DNA from 3 places in the Microbulbifer sp. Q7 genome. Region 2 is predicted to be linked to each of the others. Evidence: predicted binding sites of a transcription regulator. Region 2 holds the regulator's gene; each other region holds the start of a gene.
What was found. The regulator sigma-54, encoded in region 2, starts transcription at its own class of promoters, with help from an activator protein. The targets are predictions, from matches to a motif close to TGGCACANNNNTTGCNNT.

Region 1: a site for sigma-54 is predicted at 2,898-2,915, ahead of glnL (nitrogen regulation protein NR(II)). Genes of this name have one in related genera too.
Region 3: a site for sigma-54 is predicted at 3,592-3,609, ahead of AU182_RS07595 (CmpA/NrtA family ABC transporter substrate-binding protein). Genes of this name have one in related genera too.

Annotation. Positions count from the first base shown of each region.
Region 1 is NZ_LROY01000001.1:687,940-693,747, forward strand. It holds gene thiI (tRNA uracil 4-sulfurtransferase ThiI) at 1-201, opposite strand, end outside; gene glnA (glutamate--ammonia ligase) at 562-1,968, shown strand; gene AU182_RS02740 (DUF4124 domain-containing protein) at 2,208-2,870, shown strand; gene glnL (nitrogen regulation protein NR(II)) at 3,109-4,194, shown strand; gene glnG (nitrogen regulation protein NR(I)) at 4,244-5,656, shown strand.
Region 2 is NZ_LROY01000002.1:1,992,556-1,998,363, forward strand. It holds gene AU182_RS14035 (HAD family hydrolase) at 1-517, shown strand, start outside; gene lptC (LPS export ABC transporter periplasmic protein LptC) at 607-1,170, shown strand; gene lptA (lipopolysaccharide transport periplasmic protein LptA) at 1,157-1,702, shown strand; gene lptB (LPS export ABC transporter ATP-binding protein) at 1,787-2,512, shown strand; gene AU182_RS14055 (RNA polymerase factor sigma-54) at 2,746-4,221, shown strand; gene hpf (ribosome hibernation-promoting factor, HPF/YfiA family) at 4,391-4,684, shown strand; gene ptsN (PTS IIA-like nitrogen regulatory protein PtsN) at 4,739-5,200, shown strand; gene rapZ (RNase adapter RapZ) at 5,298-5,808, shown strand, end outside.
Region 3 is NZ_LROY01000002.1:446,988-452,795, reverse strand. It holds gene purN (phosphoribosylglycinamide formyltransferase) at 1-637, shown strand, start outside; gene AU182_RS07610 (DUF3108 domain-containing protein) at 699-1,463, shown strand; gene AU182_RS07605 (OmpP1/FadL family transporter) at 1,692-3,155, shown strand; gene AU182_RS07595 (CmpA/NrtA family ABC transporter substrate-binding protein) at 3,886-5,268, shown strand; gene AU182_RS07590 (ABC transporter permease) at 5,385-5,808, shown strand, end outside.

The DNA of each region.
Region 1 (5,808 bases), on a different contig from region 2:
CTCTTCAATGCGCTCGGAAAGGTGGGATACTGCATCCGGTGCAATCACGTCGATTTTTTCCCAGTCCTTGAGCACCTTGATGCGGTCATCCAGCTGCCGCATCAGTTTGCGCAGGTTGTCGGCGAGCTGCCGCGACATGCGCTTGCGCACGGGATTGCTTTTGATGGTGATCTCTGGGAAAAACTTGACGACAAAGTGCATGGGAGTGTGCCGGAACCGCGGTTGAATGTGAGGCCAGGAAAGGAGTTATAGCCTTTCCGGCAAAGGTGGCGAATTATAAACTCGCTATCCGGATTTTGCTTGCGGCACCAGTTTGGTGCTTGCGGTGACCTGATGGCCCCAAATTGGTGCATTCCTGTGTTGGCGGGCACCAATATTGTGACTATCGTGAGGGTTCACTGCTGGTTAATCGCCGAGAACCCGTGGTTGCCACCGGATTTCGTGGGCCCGAGGCCGCCTTATGCCGGTTTGCCCCAATTTGGCACACTCCTTGCTTTTACTGTTGCCACAAGACAACGCGAATTGGCGCGAAACATAATTTTTCATTCTTGGAGGACTGCAATGTCAGCGAAAACGCTCGGACTGATCAAAGAGAGCGAAGCCAAATGGGTAGACCTGCGCTTCACCGATACCAAAGGTAAGGAACAACACGTTTCTCTTCCGTCCAAGGAAGTTGACGGCGAGTTCTTCGAAGAAGGCAAGATGTTCGACGGTTCCTCCATCGCAGGTTGGAAGGGTATCAACGAATCCGACATGATCCTGATGCCGGACGATGAAACCTCTTTCCTGGACCCCTTCACCGATGAAGCGACTGTAATCATTCGCTGTAACATCGTTGACCCGATCACCGGTCAGGGCTACGAGCGCGACCCGCGTTCCATCGCACTGCGCGCTGAGGAATACCTGAAGTCCACCGGTTACGGCGACACCGCGCTGTTCGGTCCGGAGCCCGAGTTCTTCGTATTCGACGACATCACCTGGGGTGCCGAAATGGGCGGCGCCTTCTACAAGATCAACTCTGAAGAAGCAGCCTGGTCTTCCGGTGCCTCTTTCACTGACGGCAACATGGGCCACCGCCCGGGCGTGAAAGGCGGTTACTTCCCGGTTCCGCCGGTCGACTCCCTGCACGACATCCGTGCTGCCATGTGTTCCGCCATGGAAGCCATGGGCCTGGAAATCGAAGTGCACCACCACGAAGTGGGTACTGCGGGCCAGTGTGAAATCGGCGTTGGCGCCAACACCCTGACCAAGAAAGCGGACGAAGTACAGATCCTGAAGTACGCGGTACACAACGTAGCCCACGCTTACGGCAAAACCGCTACCTTCATGCCCAAGCCGCTGGTGGGTGACAACGGTTCCGGTATGCACGTGCACCAGTCCTTCAGCAAGGATGGCGTGAACCAGTTCGCCGGTGACGCCTATGCTGGCCTGTCTGAAACTGCCCTGTTCTACATCGGCGGTATCATCAAGCACGCGCGCGCCCTGAACGCGATCTGTAACTCTTCCACCAACTCCTACAAGCGTCTGGTTCCGGGCTTCGAAGCGCCGGTTATCCTGGCCTACTCTGCGCGCAACCGCTCTGCGTCTATCCGCATTCCGTTCGTGCCGAGCCCGAAAGGCAAGCGCATCGAGACTCGCTTCCCGGATCCGACCGCCAACCCGTACCTGGCCTTCGCAGCCCTGCTGATGGCTGGCCTCGACGGCGTGAAGAACAAGATCCACCCGGGCGACGCAGCCGACAAGGACCTGTACGACCTGCCGGCGGAAGAGCTGGCCGAGTACCCGACCGTGGCTTCCAGCCTGGAGCAGGCCCTGGACGCACTGGATCAGGACCGCGCCTTCCTGACCGAAGGTGGCGTATTCACCGACGACGCTATCGATGCGTTCATCGAGCTGAAGCGCGAAGAAGTACAGCGTGTGAACATGACCACTCACCCGGTTGAGTTCGAACTGTACTATTCAGTATAAAGATCAGTATAAAGACGCCGCAGGCGCCTCCTTTTAAAATCCTATTTGGGGTTAAAACGGAGTATCATCGGAGCGCCGCCGCCGGCCCATGCATCTGCAAGGTCTGGTGAGAACGGTGCAAAGATGACGAGAAAGCCCACACCTTGCGGTGTGGGCTTTTTTTATGCCGGTAGCGCAGACCGGAGTACACTAGCCTTTAACAAGCAACCTCCAACAGAATGCGAGAGGCAGGAAAGCCCATGAACAGGTGGATAGCAGCGCTGGCGCTTACGCTCGCCGTGCCGGTCCTGGCGCAGCAGGACTCGGGCGCCAGCGAGAATCAGAAGGACAGCGCCCCTGGCAGTGTGTACAAGATCGTCGGCCCGGACGGCCGTATCACCTTCAGTGACAGCCCACCGCCGGACGGCAAGGCCGAAAAGGTGGAGATTGGTCCCATCAACGTGCAGCCCATTGCACCCCGGCAGCCCCTGCCGACACGCAGACTGTCTCCCCGCGACCGAGACGAAAACCGCGCTGGCGACGACACCGGGCCGGTGAATTTCTCGATTGTGAGCCCGGTCAATGGGGCCACCATCCCTCCGGGCCAGCGGTTTATCGTGTTGCAGGTAGCGCTGGACCCGGTACCACGGGATGGCTACGAGTTTTTTGTGGTGGTTGACGGCCAGCGCTGGTCGGGCAGCTCCTCCGGTACCAGCCTGGATATTTCTGCGCTGGAGCGGGGGGCACATACGATACAGGCGGTGCTGCTGGGTTCCCGGGGGCAGCCACTGGCCCGCTCTCAGGCAATCGAGGTGTACGTGAAGCGTCCGGGTGGTCAGGTTCCGGACTTCCCCGCGGGTCAGGCACCGGCGATGCCCAAGGCTCAGCAGGCACCGGGTTTCACGCCCAAGCCGAAGCGGTAATCTTTCTGCGCGGGCCACCATAAGGCGTGGCCCCTCTCTTCCTCTCCCGCGAGCCCTATTCTGGGCCTCAGGCAGCGCATATTTTGATCTATGCACAAATTTGGTGCATCCTCTGTACTGAAATGCCGTTCCTCGAATTCTAAGCCCCGAAAGAGTCCGGTTTTTTGCGCCATTTTGGTTTGCTTTTTGCACTGCCATTAGGCGACCCGAAGAAATGAATGAAGTCGGATCCCCCCGAATGCTCAATGATCGCCAGTTACGCCTGCTTTTCGACAACCTGACCTCGGCCGTTCTCGTGCTGGATGAGCATCTGTCCCTGCGCTACCTGAATTCGGCGGCCGAAGACCTGGTGGCGGCGTCCAGTGCGCGCTCCATTGGCTTGCCTCTGGAAGACGTGGTCCGCGAGTCTCGCTCTGCGCAGCAGGCGTTGCGCTCGGCGCTGGAAAGCGGGGAGAAGTACACCGTGCGGCGTGCGTTATGGCTGCTGCACAACTTGGAAGAGTGCACGGTGGATTACTCGGTGACGCCGCTCACCGAGCTCGGCCTGTTATTGCTGGAGGTCCAGTCCATGGATCGCCTGCTGCGTATTGCCCGCGAGGACGCGCTGATCTCCGCCCAGGAGACCACCCGCAACCTGGTGCGGGGTATGGCGCACGAAGTGAAAAATCCACTGGGCGGCATACGCGGGGCGGCACAGTTGCTGCAAAGGGAATTGAAAGAACTGGAGCAGTCCGGTGGCGAAGATCTGGCGGAATACACCCAGATCATCATCGAAGAGGCCGATCGTCTGCGCAACCTGGTGGACCGCATGCTGGGTCCGCGTCAGCCGGTGCGATTGCAGTCGGTGAATGTGCACACGATTACCGAACGAGTGGCACAGTTAATCGAGGCGGAGTGCGATGGGGCGCTGGAGATCAAGCGCGATTACGACCCGTCGATCCCGGATATCCCTGCCGACAGCGAGCAGTTGATACAGGCGGTGCTGAATATTGCCCGCAATGCCATGCAGGCCATTGCTGAAAACGTGGGCCTCGCAGACGGAGACCTGACCATCCGCACCCGGGTGCAGCGCCAGTTTACCATCGGCCGCAGGCACTGCCCGCTGGTATGCCGTATCGATGTTGTGGACAACGGCCCGGGTATTCCGGAAGACATTCGCGAGCGCATTTTTTACCCGATGATTTCCGGCCGCGCTGAAGGCTCGGGTTTGGGGCTGTCGATATCACAGCACATCATCAATCAGCACCGCGGGCTGATCAAATGCGAGAGCCGGCCCGGACAGACAGAATTTCAGATATACCTGCCGCTGGCCAATGACGGTTGAGCGGCAGAGAAAAATTATTAGAACGTAATAACAGAACCGGAAAGAGATTATGAATAATCGCGTATGGATCATTGATGACGACCGCTCCATCCGCTGGGTGCTGGAGCGCGCCCTTTCCCGGGCGGGGATCGATACCACCTGCTACGAAAACGGGGACCGCGCCCTGGATGACTTTTATAGCGAGTCACCGGATGTGGTGATCAGTGATATCCGCATGCCGGGCTCCGACGGTTTTAAATTGCTGCAACGCTTTCAGGCAGAGCGTCCATCCCTGCCCATCATTATCATGACGGCACACTCGGACCTGGATAGTGCTGTCGCTGCCTATCAGGGCGGTGCCTTCGAGTACCTGCCGAAACCTTTTGATGTGGATGAGGCCGTGGCCGTCACCCGCCGTGCCCTGGCCCACGCCAACGAGCAGCAGCCCGAAGAACCGGTGATCGTCGAAAACGGTACTGCCAATAAGGAGATCATCGGTGAAGCGCCGGCGATGCAGGAAGTGTTTCGCGCGATTGGGCGTCTCTCCCATTCCAACATCACCGTACTGATCAACGGTGAATCCGGTACCGGTAAGGAATTGGTGGCGGCGGCCCTACATAATCACAGTCCGCGCAAGAACCAACCCTTTATCGCGCTCAACATGGCGGCGATTCCCAAGGACCTGATGGAGTCCGAACTGTTTGGCCATGAGAAGGGTGCCTTTACCGGTGCCAGCGCGCAGCGCGCCGGGCGCTTTGAGCAGGCCAACGGCGGCACCCTGTTCCTGGATGAGATTGGGGATATGCCCGCAGAAACCCAGACCCGCTTGTTGCGGGTACTGGCGGACGGCGAGTTTTACCGCGTCGGTGGCCACACTCCGGTCAAGGTGGATGTGCGCATTATTGCCGCTACCCACCAGGATCTTGAACGCCTGGTGGAAGAGCACAAATTTCGCGAGGACCTTTTCCATCGCCTGAACGTCATCCGCATCCACATTCCACGGCTTGCGGATCGCCGCGAAGATATTCCCCGCCTGGTGCGGCACTTCTTTAACAGTGCCGCCAAGGATCTCGGCGTCGAGCCCAAGATTCTGCTGAAGGAGACCGAGGAATACCTGTCTGGACTCGACTGGCCGGGCAACGTGCGCCAGCTGGAAAATACCTGCCGCTGGATTACGGTAATGGCTTCCGGCCGTGAAGTGCTGGTCGACGACCTGCCGCCGGAGCTGCACCAGCAGGGTGCCGCGAGCGAGGCCCCGCAGGACTGGCAGAAGGCCCTGCGCCTGTGGGCCGATCAGGCGCTGGCCACCGGCCAGCGGGAAATTCTCAGCGAAGCAGTGCCGGCGTTTGAGCGCGCCCTGATCGAGATTGCACTCAAGCACACAGCGGGTCGCAAGCGTGATGCGGCAGAATTGCTTGGCTGGGGGCGCAACACCCTGACCCGCAAGCTGAAAGAGCTGGGGATGAACGGCGCCGATGATTGAGTGCTGACTGATGTCGACGACCAAAATGGGCACCTGCAGGTGCCCATTTTCGTTATAGTACGCGCAATTTTTGACCCTGATCAGCCAGCGTCAACTTCAACTCTGCTTTACTGCCTGTATTCCCGGTAAAACGATGATCGGCAACAGCCAAC
Region 2 (5,808 bases):
ACTGAGCCGGGTCCGCCACCTGATTCTCGACGTGGACGGCGTACTGACCGACGGACGGCTGTACTTTGATAATCACGGCAACGAACTGAAGACCTTCCACACCCTGGATGGGCACGGCATCAAGATGCTGCAGCAATCGGGTGTGGCCGTCGCCATTATTACCGGTCGACGCAGCTCGCTGGTTGAAAAACGTGCGCACGACCTGGGTATCACCCGGCTGATTCAGGGGCGTGAAGACAAATACAGCGCCTTTCAGGAGTTATTTGCCAACGAGCCCTACGCACTGGAAAACATTGCCTACGTGGGCGATGACTACCCGGACCTGCAACTGATGACCCGCGTCGGCTGCCCAATTGCCGTCCCCGACGCGGCACCACCGGTAATTGAGCGCGCACTGTTCACCACCGAGCACAAAGGCGGGCTTGGCGCAGTCCGGGAAGTCTGCGACCGCATCATGCAGGCGCAGGGCACCTTTGAAGCCGCACTGGCACCCTATCTGGCGCAGGCTGAAAAATAATTGTCGGGCCGGAACCTGACCGCACCAACACAGACTAACTGTCAGGCCCCGTTTGACGGGCTGGCAGGCTAACAGGAAACACTCGATACATGCGCACCTGGCTACCACTGGTGATTGTGGTGATGCTGATTTCCCTGGGGCTCTGGTTCGCCGAGAGCCCGCCGGAACAGCTGATGGGCAAGCGCCCCACCCAGCAGGAACACAACAGGGCCGCGGACCTTATCATCCGGGGCGCCCGCACGCGTCACTACGATGTGAACGGCAACCTCGCTTATGAAGTCGATGCCGAGCGCGTCACTTTTTTCCAGTTTGCCCGACGCGACCGGGCAGATCTCACTGAGCCGCGCATGATGTTTTACCAGGGTGAAGACTCCCGCTGGCGCACGGAATCGCGCTCTGGTGTCGCCTACAACAATGGGCAAAGGGTCGTACTGAAGGGGGATGTCTCCATCAAGGAGCTGCCGGGGCCAGGTATTACCCTGCGGACACCGAAAATCGAAATCAGGCCTCGCGAAGAATTCGCCGAGACTGACAAAGTTGTTACCATTACCGACGGCCCCAACCTCACAACCGGCAAGGGCCTCCGCGCCGATCTAAAACAAGACAAGGTGGAAATTCTGTCCGATGTGGAAAGCCGCTATGAAGTCCGCTAATACCGCCCGCACACTGCTCGCAACCACGTTGGCGGCGGTGGTCGCGCTGGCCAGCCTGCAGGCGCAGGCTCTACCCAATGATCGCCAGCAGCCTGTGAAAGTATCCGCCGACAACCTGGAGGCCAACCGCAGCAAAAACCTCTCGGTCTATAGCGGCAATGTGGTCATTACTCAGGGCTCCCTACAGATCCGCGCAGACCGGGTCGAGGTACACGGCAATGCCAGCGGCGAAATCCGCAAGGTGGTCGCCGTCGGCACCCCTGCCCATTTCCAGCAGCAAGTGGAAGAAAGCACCAGCCCGGTCAAGGCGCGCGCCCGGCGAATTGAATTTCTGGTGAGCACCGATGCCCTGCAGCTGACCGGTGAAGCCTTCGTCGACCGGGACGGCAACACCCTCTCCGCCGAGCGCATCGATTACGACCTCAATAGCGAGCAGATGCAGGCCCAGGGCCAATCGGAGAAGAAGCGCGTGGAAATGATCTGGAAGCCCGAAGCGCAGCCCGCCCCCAAACCGGTCGAAGACGGCCAGTAGGCCATCCGCCCCATGGGGCCAGCGCCTGCAGAACTCACCAGACAGATGTGGCCATTGCCACTGCACTAGATACCGGAATTCGCCATGCCGACGCTCAAAGCGTTACATCTCGCCAAGCAGTACAAAAAACGCAAAGTCGTTCAGGATGTGTCCGTGAGCGTATCCAGCGGGCAGGTGGTGGGCCTGCTGGGCCCCAATGGTGCCGGCAAGACCACGTGTTTCTACATGATCGCCGGCCTGGTCCAGGCGGATGCCGGCCAGGTCATGATCGACGACGAAGATATCACCGGTCTTTCCATGCACGGCCGCGCCCGCAAGGGCATTGGCTACCTGCCTCAGGAAGCATCGGTATTCCGCCGCCTGACCGTGGCGGACAACATTCTCGCCATTCTCGAAACCCGCAAGGACCTCAACCGTAGCCAGCGTATGGCGCAACTTGAGGCCCTGCTGGAGGAATTCCACATCACCCACATCCGCGACAGCCTGGGGATGGCGCTGTCCGGCGGCGAGCGCCGTCGCGTTGAAATTGCGCGGGCCCTGGCGACCAACCCCGCCTTTGTCCTGCTGGATGAACCCTTTGCCGGTGTCGACCCCATCTCGGTCAACGATATCAAGCAAATTATCCGCCATCTGCGGGACCGCGGTATCGGCGTACTGATTACCGACCACAATGTGCGCGAAACCCTGGATATCTGCGAGACCGCATTTATCGTCAGCGAGGGGCATATCATCGCCCACGGTGACCCAAGAGACGTGGCAGAAAACAAACAGGTGAAAGATGTCTATCTGGGACACGAATTCACCATTTAAGCGGTTTGCTAGGGGTTCATCTGCCCCGCGCCCCATTCTGTAGGCCGCTATCACACACAGCAACCTTGTGACCGGATCCACAAAAATTTTCGGCATGCTTATTGCTTAAGCTGCCTCTTGTGTTCCGATTTGCCGCAAGGTAGTCTGCAGGAAATGAGCTTTACGCCGCCGTATCAAGCATCAAATCTGCTGCGGCGGGCCAACGCCAGAATTTTCTGCCGGCAAACCCCCATATGAAGCAGTCACTCCAGTTAAAACTCGGCACACAGCTGACAATGACACCGCAATTGCAACAGGCGATCCGCCTGCTGCAATTGTCGACGCTGGATCTGCAACAGGAAATCCAGTCCGCCCTAGACAGCAACCCCCTGCTGGAATCCGACTTCGACGAACACGCCGGCGAATCCCATCAGGACCAGAACACCCCCGCGCAATCCGAAACCAAAGAGCCGGAAACCCGTGCGCAGGAAGCTGCCCGAGAGACGCAAAGCGAGTCTACGGCCGAGGGTGACTGGAACAGCGAAATCCCGGACGACCTGCCAGTCGATACCCGCTGGGACGACATTTACACCGGCGGTAGCTACAGCGGTGGCGATGGCGATGAGTACGCGCTGGAACAGCGCAACGCGGCCTCCGAAAGCCTGCAGGACCACCTGCTTTGGCAGTTAAACCTGACCCCGCTGACGGATATCGACAAGCTGATCGGCGAAACCCTGATCGACGCCATTGCCCCCAACGGTTTCCTCGACGCGGACCTCGACGAGGTGGCCGCAACCTTCGAGGTGGAGGCCGACGAGGTGCTGACCGTACTGAAAACCATTCAGCAGCTGGAACCCGCGGGCTGTGGCGCCCGCGACCTGCGCGAGAGCCTGCTATTGCAATTGCGCCAGTTGCCGGAGGAGACACCGTGGATCACCGAGGCCCTGCTGGTAGTGAGCCAGCACCTCGACCTGCTGGGCAAGCGGGACTTCCGCCAGCTGACCCGCCGCACGCGGCTCAACGAGTCACAGCTAGGCGAGGTCATGCGACTGATCCAGACCCTCACCCCGTATCCAGGGGAAGCCTTCGGCGGTGAAGAACCCCAGTATGTGGTGCCCGATGTGATCGTCAGCCGCAAGCACAATCGCTGGGTGGTCGAGCTCAACCCGGAAACCACCCCCAAGCTGCGTATCAATGACACCTATGCCTCACTGATCAAACGCGCCGACAATTCCAGTGACAACAATTACCTGCGCGACAACCTCCAGGAAGCACGCTGGTTCCTGAAAAGCCTGCAAAGCCGCCACGAGACACTGCTCAAGGTAGCCAGCTGCATTGTGGAAAAACAGCAGGGCTTCTTTGAGCTGGGGCCGGAGGGTATGAAACCCATGGTACTGGCGAACATTGCCGAGACCATCGGCATGCACGAGTCGACCATTTCCCGGGTAACCACCCAGAAGTACATGCTCACGCCCCGCGGCGTCTTCGAGCTGAAATACTTCTTCTCCAGCCATGTGAGCACCGACTCCGGGGAGGATGCCTCATCCACCGCCATCCGCGCCCTGATCCGTAAGCTGATTGATGCCGAACAGCCACGCAAACCGCTGTCAGACAACAAAATCACCCAGGAACTGGACTCCCAGGGTATTAAAGTCGCGCGGCGCACGGTCGCCAAGTACCGAGAATCCATGGGTATTCCCTCGTCCAGCGAGAGAAAGCGACTGGTTTAACTGCAGCAGTCACTGATTGCGGGAATTTCCTTCGTCGCCTGCACACTTTCTGTACAACCAATGGCTATACATTGAGTGTATCCTTCCATTCTGGCGCACTTCCTAGTAGGGTTGCCGCCCTGTGCGGGGGTCCAGCCAGATTTGTGTTGCACCCGATGAGGAGAAATCCATGCAGATCAATATCAGTGGCCACCATGTAGACGTTACTCCGGCCATTCGCGATTACTGCCAGACCAAACTGGACAAGCTCTCCCGCCACAATGACCTGATTACCAATACTCAGGTCATCCTTTCCGTCGACAAACTGATCCAGAAAGCCGAGGCACGGGTTCACGTGAACGGCAACAAGGATATTTTTGCCGATTCGGAATCTGAGGACATGTACGCAGCGATCGATTCGCTGACTGACAAACTCGACCGGCAACTGCTGAAACACAAAGAGAAGTTGCGCAGTCACCGCTAGTCGTAACACAACCAGGTTACCGGCTGGCCTGCACCGCTAGATCATCAGTACGTTATGACATTGGAAGCATTACTCTCTCCCCGCCTGAGCCTTTGCCATCTGGCGGGGAGCAGCAAAAAAAAGCTGTTACTCAACATCGCCCAGGCGATTTCAGAGCAACATCCCGATCTGGACTCTGACACGATCTTCAACCAGCTGGTCGCCCGGGAGCGCCTCGGCTCTACCGGTATCGGCGAGGGTGTCGCCATTCCTCACTGTCGCCTGCCCGGTTGTGCGGGCCCGATCGGCGTACTCTGCACCACATCCCCGGCGGTGGACTTCGATGCCATCGACCGCCAACCGGTGGACTTGCTGTTTGCCCTGTTGGTACCCGAAGACTCGGACCAGGAGCACCTGGACACCCTCGCCGAAATTGCTGCCCTGTTCAGCGACAGCCGCGTACGTGAAAAGCTGCGCGCGGCCACCACCAGCGACGAACTATACGCACTGGCCATCAACAGCGCTGCCGCGGCATAATAGGCCGCGAATGCCGGCGACAGCCCGTTGCCGGTGCCGCTCAAGTTAGCCACTCTGGCCGCATACTGCGCCGGATTCAGCAAGGAGTGCGTGTTCTATGCGACTGGTCATAATCAGCGGCCGCTCGGGCTCCGGAAAGAGCTCCGCGCTGCAACTGCTGGAAGATGTTGGCTTCAATTGCATCGACAACCTCCCGGCCAGCCTGCTGCCCGAACTCATCCGCCGAGTCGCCGAGCAACCCTCCCAAGAAAACACCCAGCTGGCGCTTGGCATCGACGCCCGCAACCTGTGGCACGATGTGCGTCAGGCTCCCAAGGTCATCAACGACCTGCGCGACAGCGGCATCGATTGCGACGTCATCTACCTGGATGCGCGCTCGCCGGTACTGGTGCAACGATTCAGCGAGACCCGCCGCAAACACCCCCTGAGCGACAGCCACACCCACCTGCTTGAAGCGCTCAATCGCGAGAAGGAGCTGCTGGCACCGCTCGCGTCCATGGCCGACCTGGTCATTGATACCAGCAGCCTCAGCCTGCACCAGCTGCGCGACCAGATGAAATCCCGGGTCGTGGGCAAAGACTCGCCCGGCATGGCCATCCTGTTCCAGT
Region 3 (5,808 bases), 1.5 Mb from region 2:
GTGCCGCGTCGTGGTACTGATTTCCGGCAGTGGCACCAATCTGCAGGCATTCCTCGACGACGCCGCCAGTGGGGCGTGCGAGTACACGGTTGAGGCGGTCATCAGCAACAAAGCGGATGCCTACGGCCTCACCCGTGCGCGCAATGCCGGCGTTGCCACCGAGGTACTGAGCCACCGGGATTTCTCCGATCGCGAGCACTTCGACCAGGCGATGGTCAAGCGCATTGATAGCTACCAGCCGGATCTTGTGATCCTGGCAGGCTTTATGCGCATTCTCACTCCCGACTTCGTACGCCACTACAGCGGCCACCTGTTGAACATTCACCCCTCTCTGTTGCCCAAGTACCAGGGCCTGCACACGCACCAGCGTGCGCTGGACGCCGGAGACAGCGAACACGGTGCCACCGTGCACTTTGTCACCGAAGAACTGGATGGCGGCCCACCCGTATTGCAGGCCGCCGTGCCCATTGAAGCCGGTGACACCGCGGAAACCCTTGCACAGCGTGTTCAGGTGCAGGAACATAAAATGTATCCGCTGGTTGCCCGCTGGTTCGCCCAGGGGCGGCTGACAATGGACGGCGATCGCGTACTACTGGATGGCGAGCTACTGCCCCGCAGCGGCAAGCGCCTCGACTGACAGGCCGACTACACTTTCGGCCTGAATCCCACAATCAGAATTTCAGGCCGGAGGTGGACTCTTGACTCACAACGCACTGCGAAAGAAAGCGATTGGCAACACCCTGTTACTGTCGTTTCTCACCCTATTTTCCATTGCCCCCTTCAGCCAGGCTGAAACAGACCACGAAATCGCGCCCAAGGTACTCCTTCCCTTTTCCGCCACCTATGAAGCCAAGTTCAGTGGCTTCGCCGTAACCGCCGAACGCAAGCTCACAGGTTCGCCCGCCAGCTGGCGCCTGGATTTTTCGGCCCACTCGATGTTCGCAAAAATTGAAGAGTATTCCCGTTTTGCGCAGCAGGGTTTGCAGCTGATACCGCAACACTACGACTACCAGAAATCCGGCCTCGGCAAGGATCGGCATACCGCGTTGAGTTTTGAAGACAACGCCAGCCGTGTCGTCAATGTTTACGACAAGTCGCGCAGCATCGAAAAAGCGCCAGCGAATTTACAGGACAAGATCAGCTATCAACTGCAACTGGCGGTGGATGTCGCCAATCAGAAAACGCCGCTGAAATACCAGGTGGCCGACGGTCGTAAAATTCGCCAGTACGAATTCCGTGTCGCCGGCACAGAAAATATCAAAACGCCAATGGGTGTGATCGAAACCGTCAAGGTTGAACGTGTGCGCGAAGCTGGAGCAGAACGTGTCACCAATATCTGGTTTGCGCCAAAATGGAATTACGCTTTGGTAAAACTTTGGCAGCAAGAAGATAATGGCAAAAGCTACCAAATTACCCTGACAAAATTATCCATCGATGGCAAAGAAGTCCCCGCTGAAAATTAATTAGAAAAAATTTCTCTCATCTTCCAAAAAATTTACGACAACCCGTAGATTTTTCCGCTACAGGCCACTATAAAGTCGCCGCATTCTCCACGTGCGTAAAAATCGCACTGCTAGAATCAAGCTACTGGGAATTTGTTTGCTTGAAGCAAAAACTTTCTGGAAAAGCTTCTTCGCCAGTAAAGGGTCATTTTCCCGCTGGCATAATTTTCAGCAATTGAGTGGGACCTCATGACTATCAAATCTTTGCGTAAAGCCGCGCTGGCCACGGCTATCTGCGCCGTCACCGGCGGTACTTTCTCAAGCGGCGCCCTGGCAGCGGGCTTCGCGCTTCAAGAATCCAGCACATCGGGCCTGGGTCGTGCGTTCGCTGCGGAAAACGCCATCGGCGACAACGCGGCTATTCTCGCGCGTAACCCGGCAGGCTCTGCGCTGTTTAACGAAATGGCGTTTTCGGTCGGCGTTACCTACGTCAATCCGGAAATCGATGCCGCCGGCACAACGGACTATTATTCTCTCACCGCCGCCGGCCCGAACCTGGAAGCCTCGGTATTTGACAGGGCCGACGACTACGCCAGTAGCGCCTTTGTGCCCAATGCCTATTTTGCCATGCCGCTGGACGACTGCTGGTCTTTCGGCCTGGCGATGAACACCGACTACGGCCTGGAAACCGATTTCGATTCCGATTGGCCGGTCACCCATATTGCGGACCAGACCGAACTGCTATCGGTCAATATTGCACCGTCGGTGGCTTTCGACTGGAACAACCAGTTCAGTGTGGGCGTTTCCGTCAATTTCCTGTACGCGGACGCCACGCTGAAGAGCAAAGTACCGAATAACTTTGTCCTCGACCCGCTCGCGGAGCAAATCCTGGGTGGGCCGGCGTCCAATGCAAAACTTCTCGACGCCGAGGGTGACGACTGGGATGTGGGCTGGAGCATCGGCGCACTCTGGCGCAGCGTCGACGGACGCACGCATATTGGCGTTTCTTACCAGTCCGAGCTGGACCCGGAAATTGACGCAGACGTAGACTCAGACCTGCTGCGCTCTGCGACCACCGGCCTGCCGTTTAATAACGAGCGCGCTAACCTCACCCTGGACCTGCCCGACATTTTCGAGCTGGGTATCTACCACCGCTTCCACGATGAGTGGGGCGTTGCCTTCGGTGCAATGTGGACCGACTGGGATGATTTTGAGCGTCTGGAAGCCTTCTTCCCGGATCAGCGTGTCAATGGCAACCCGGTGCCGGACTACAACCCGCTGAAGATCAAGGAAGAGAACTTCAAGACCGGCTGGCGCTATAGTCTGGGTGTCGAATACTACCCCTGCGATGAAGTGACCTGGCGCGTAGGCTATGCCTACGACAATGGCGCAGCGCGCGATGGTTTTAACAATGACGCACTTGCGGAGTCACAGGCAGTAGGTTTCCTTCCCGACGGACTCCCGGTTACCTGGCGCACACTGTCCATTCCTGACGCCGACCGCCAGTGGGTGACCTTTGGCGGCACTTACAAGGTGAACAACCAGCTGAGTATCGACGGTGGCCTCGCGTACCTGTGGGGCGATGATGAACCTATTCAGGAATTCCAGGCCCTTCCGCTGGTACCGGGTGTTGGCCTTGGCACCTACTTCGATGGTGGCACCACCAACCTCGAAGCCTGGCTAATCGGCGCCTCCCTGAACTACAGCTTCTGATACGAAGCGGACAAAACCTGTCGTCATGCCGGGCCACAAGGCCCGGCATTTTTTTGCCTGCCAATCCCCACTCTTGCCAGCGTCCATTGCTACCAGTCCGAGCCTCTCCAGCGCCTTGCCTTGCGCTATCACACAGCCCCTAAGCGCTCACCATGCACCAAATTCATTCCGCCATGCCCGGTCTGTGCACCTATTTAGCCCCGGATTAGGCCCGGATAAAGCCCAGAAAAATTCAGTGACTGACGATCACACAAGCACCCGCAATCGCTGCGACCAGGCGAGACACACGCGATCAGATGGCCACCGACCGCGCACGGCCTCGCAAAAAATCTCAAAACAATACAAAGGCTTACGCCCTGAGGCAGCGACACGGCCCGCCTCAAGTCGGTTAAACCATACAAGCCACAAAACAATAAATCCCCCAACGTCCAAAACTTGGCACAAACCCTGCTAGATAAATGCCAGAGGAGATCGACAGGGAGTGGGGCCGACCACTTATACACCACCCCGATGAAATCACTGCGGCTCAACAGGGCACTGGATTTCTGTTGATCAAGCGGGCCATCCGCCGCCCGAGTAACAAGCAATCTGGCATCCAAATACAATGCCTACGAGCAGAGACGCTCACCGACCCTGCCCTTCCGGGCAGGCCATCGGTGAGCGTTTTTTTTTGCCAGATTTTCGAGCGAACACAACTGAAAACCTAAGAATGACCAGGAGCACAATCACCATGCAATGGAAAAAGCCCTTCAAGAAACTCGCCGCTTCGCTGGTACTGGCCGTAGGATTTTCCTCGGTCGCCGTGTCCTCCAGTGCAGAGGAACTCGGCTACCCGGAAAAAGAAGAGCTGACCTTCGGCTTTATCAAACTCACCGATATGGCGCCCATCGCCATCGCCTATGAAAAAGGCTTTTTTGAAGATGAGGGTCTCTACGTCACCATCGAAGCACAGGCGAACTGGAAAGTTCTGCTGGACGGCGTTATCGATGGCCGTCTCGATGGCGCGCACATGCTGGCGGGTCAGCCGATAGCCGCCACCATGGGCTTCGGCACCAAGGCCGATATCATCACCCCCTTTTCCATGGACCTGAACGGCAACGGTATCACCGTCTCCAATGCGATCTGGGAAGAAATGAAGCCGAACATTCCCAAGATGGATGACGGCCGCCCGGTGCACCCGATCAAGGCTGATGCGCTCAAACCCGTGGTGGAGAAATACAAGGCGGATGGCAAGCCCTTCAATATGGGCATGGTATTCCCGGTATCCACCCACAATTATGAGCTGCGTTACTGGCTGGCTGCCGGCGGTATCCACCCCGGTTACTACGCGCCGCACAAAGGCGACACCTCTGGCCAGATCGACGCCGATGCACTCCTCTCGGTAACCCCGCCGCCGCAAATGCCAGCCACTCTGGAGGCAGGCACTATCTACGGATACTGTGTGGGTGAACCCTGGAACCAGCAAGCCGTATTCAAAGGCATTGGCGTACCCGTCGTTACCGACTATGAGATCTGGAAAGACAACCCAGAGAAGGTATTTGGTATCACCAAGGAATTCGCCGAAAAGTACCCCAACACCACCGTACGGATTACCCGCGCCCTGATTCGCGCCGCCATGTGGCTGGATGAGAACAACAACGCGAATCGCCCGGAAGCCGTAAAGATCCTGTCACAGTCCAACTACGTGGGTGCGGACTACGATGTCATCGCCAACAGCATGACCGGAACCTTTGAATACGAGAAGGGTGACAAGCGCGAAGTGCCCGACTTCAACGTCTTCTTCCGCTACAACGCCACCTACCCCTACTACTCTGATGCCATCTGGTACCTCACCCAGATGCGTCGCTGGGGCCAGATCTCTGAAGACAAGCCGGACGAGTGGTACAAGGAGCTGGCAGCCAAGGTCTACCGCCCGGATATTTACCAGGCCGCCGCCAATTCCCTGATCGCAGAAAAACTGGCCACTGCCGAGCAATTCCCAGACTTCACCAGCGAAGATGGCTTCCGCAACCCGCAGACCCATTTTATCGACGGCATTGTCTACAACGGCCAGAAGCCCAATGAATATATCGAGAAGTTCGCCATTGGCCTGAAATCCGGACAGAAACTCTAACCGTCCCAGTGCGAACCGGGTTGGCAGGCTAACCCGGTTCGGCACTAAAGAAACTGTTCAACACCTACTTGAATATGCAACGAATGCACTTAATCCGCGTGCCGAGGTAACAGAAGATGAACACTACTACTGTGAACACCGGAAAGTTTTACGGTTTCAGGTTGCCACAGCCAAGCAGACTGTGGCTGAGCAATGTCACTCGCCTGGTGGCTCTGCCCCTGATTGGTATTTTAGTTTTCCTGCTTCTGTGGTCTTTCACCGCTCAGAAAATCGATACCTCTCTGGGTAAGTTCCCCGGCCCCGCGGCGGTGATGGAGCAATTTGAGGCACTCTATGATGAGCACCAGCGATCACGAGAAAAAGAGCAGGCGTTTTACGAACGCCAGGAAAAACGCAACGCAGAACGCGTCGCCAAGGATCCGAATTATACGCCGAAGATTCGCGCCTATACCGGCAAGGAAACCTTTCTTGACCAGATCATAACCAGTCTGGTGACGGTGATGAGCGGATTCCTGCTGGCCGTTGCCATCGCCATCCCGC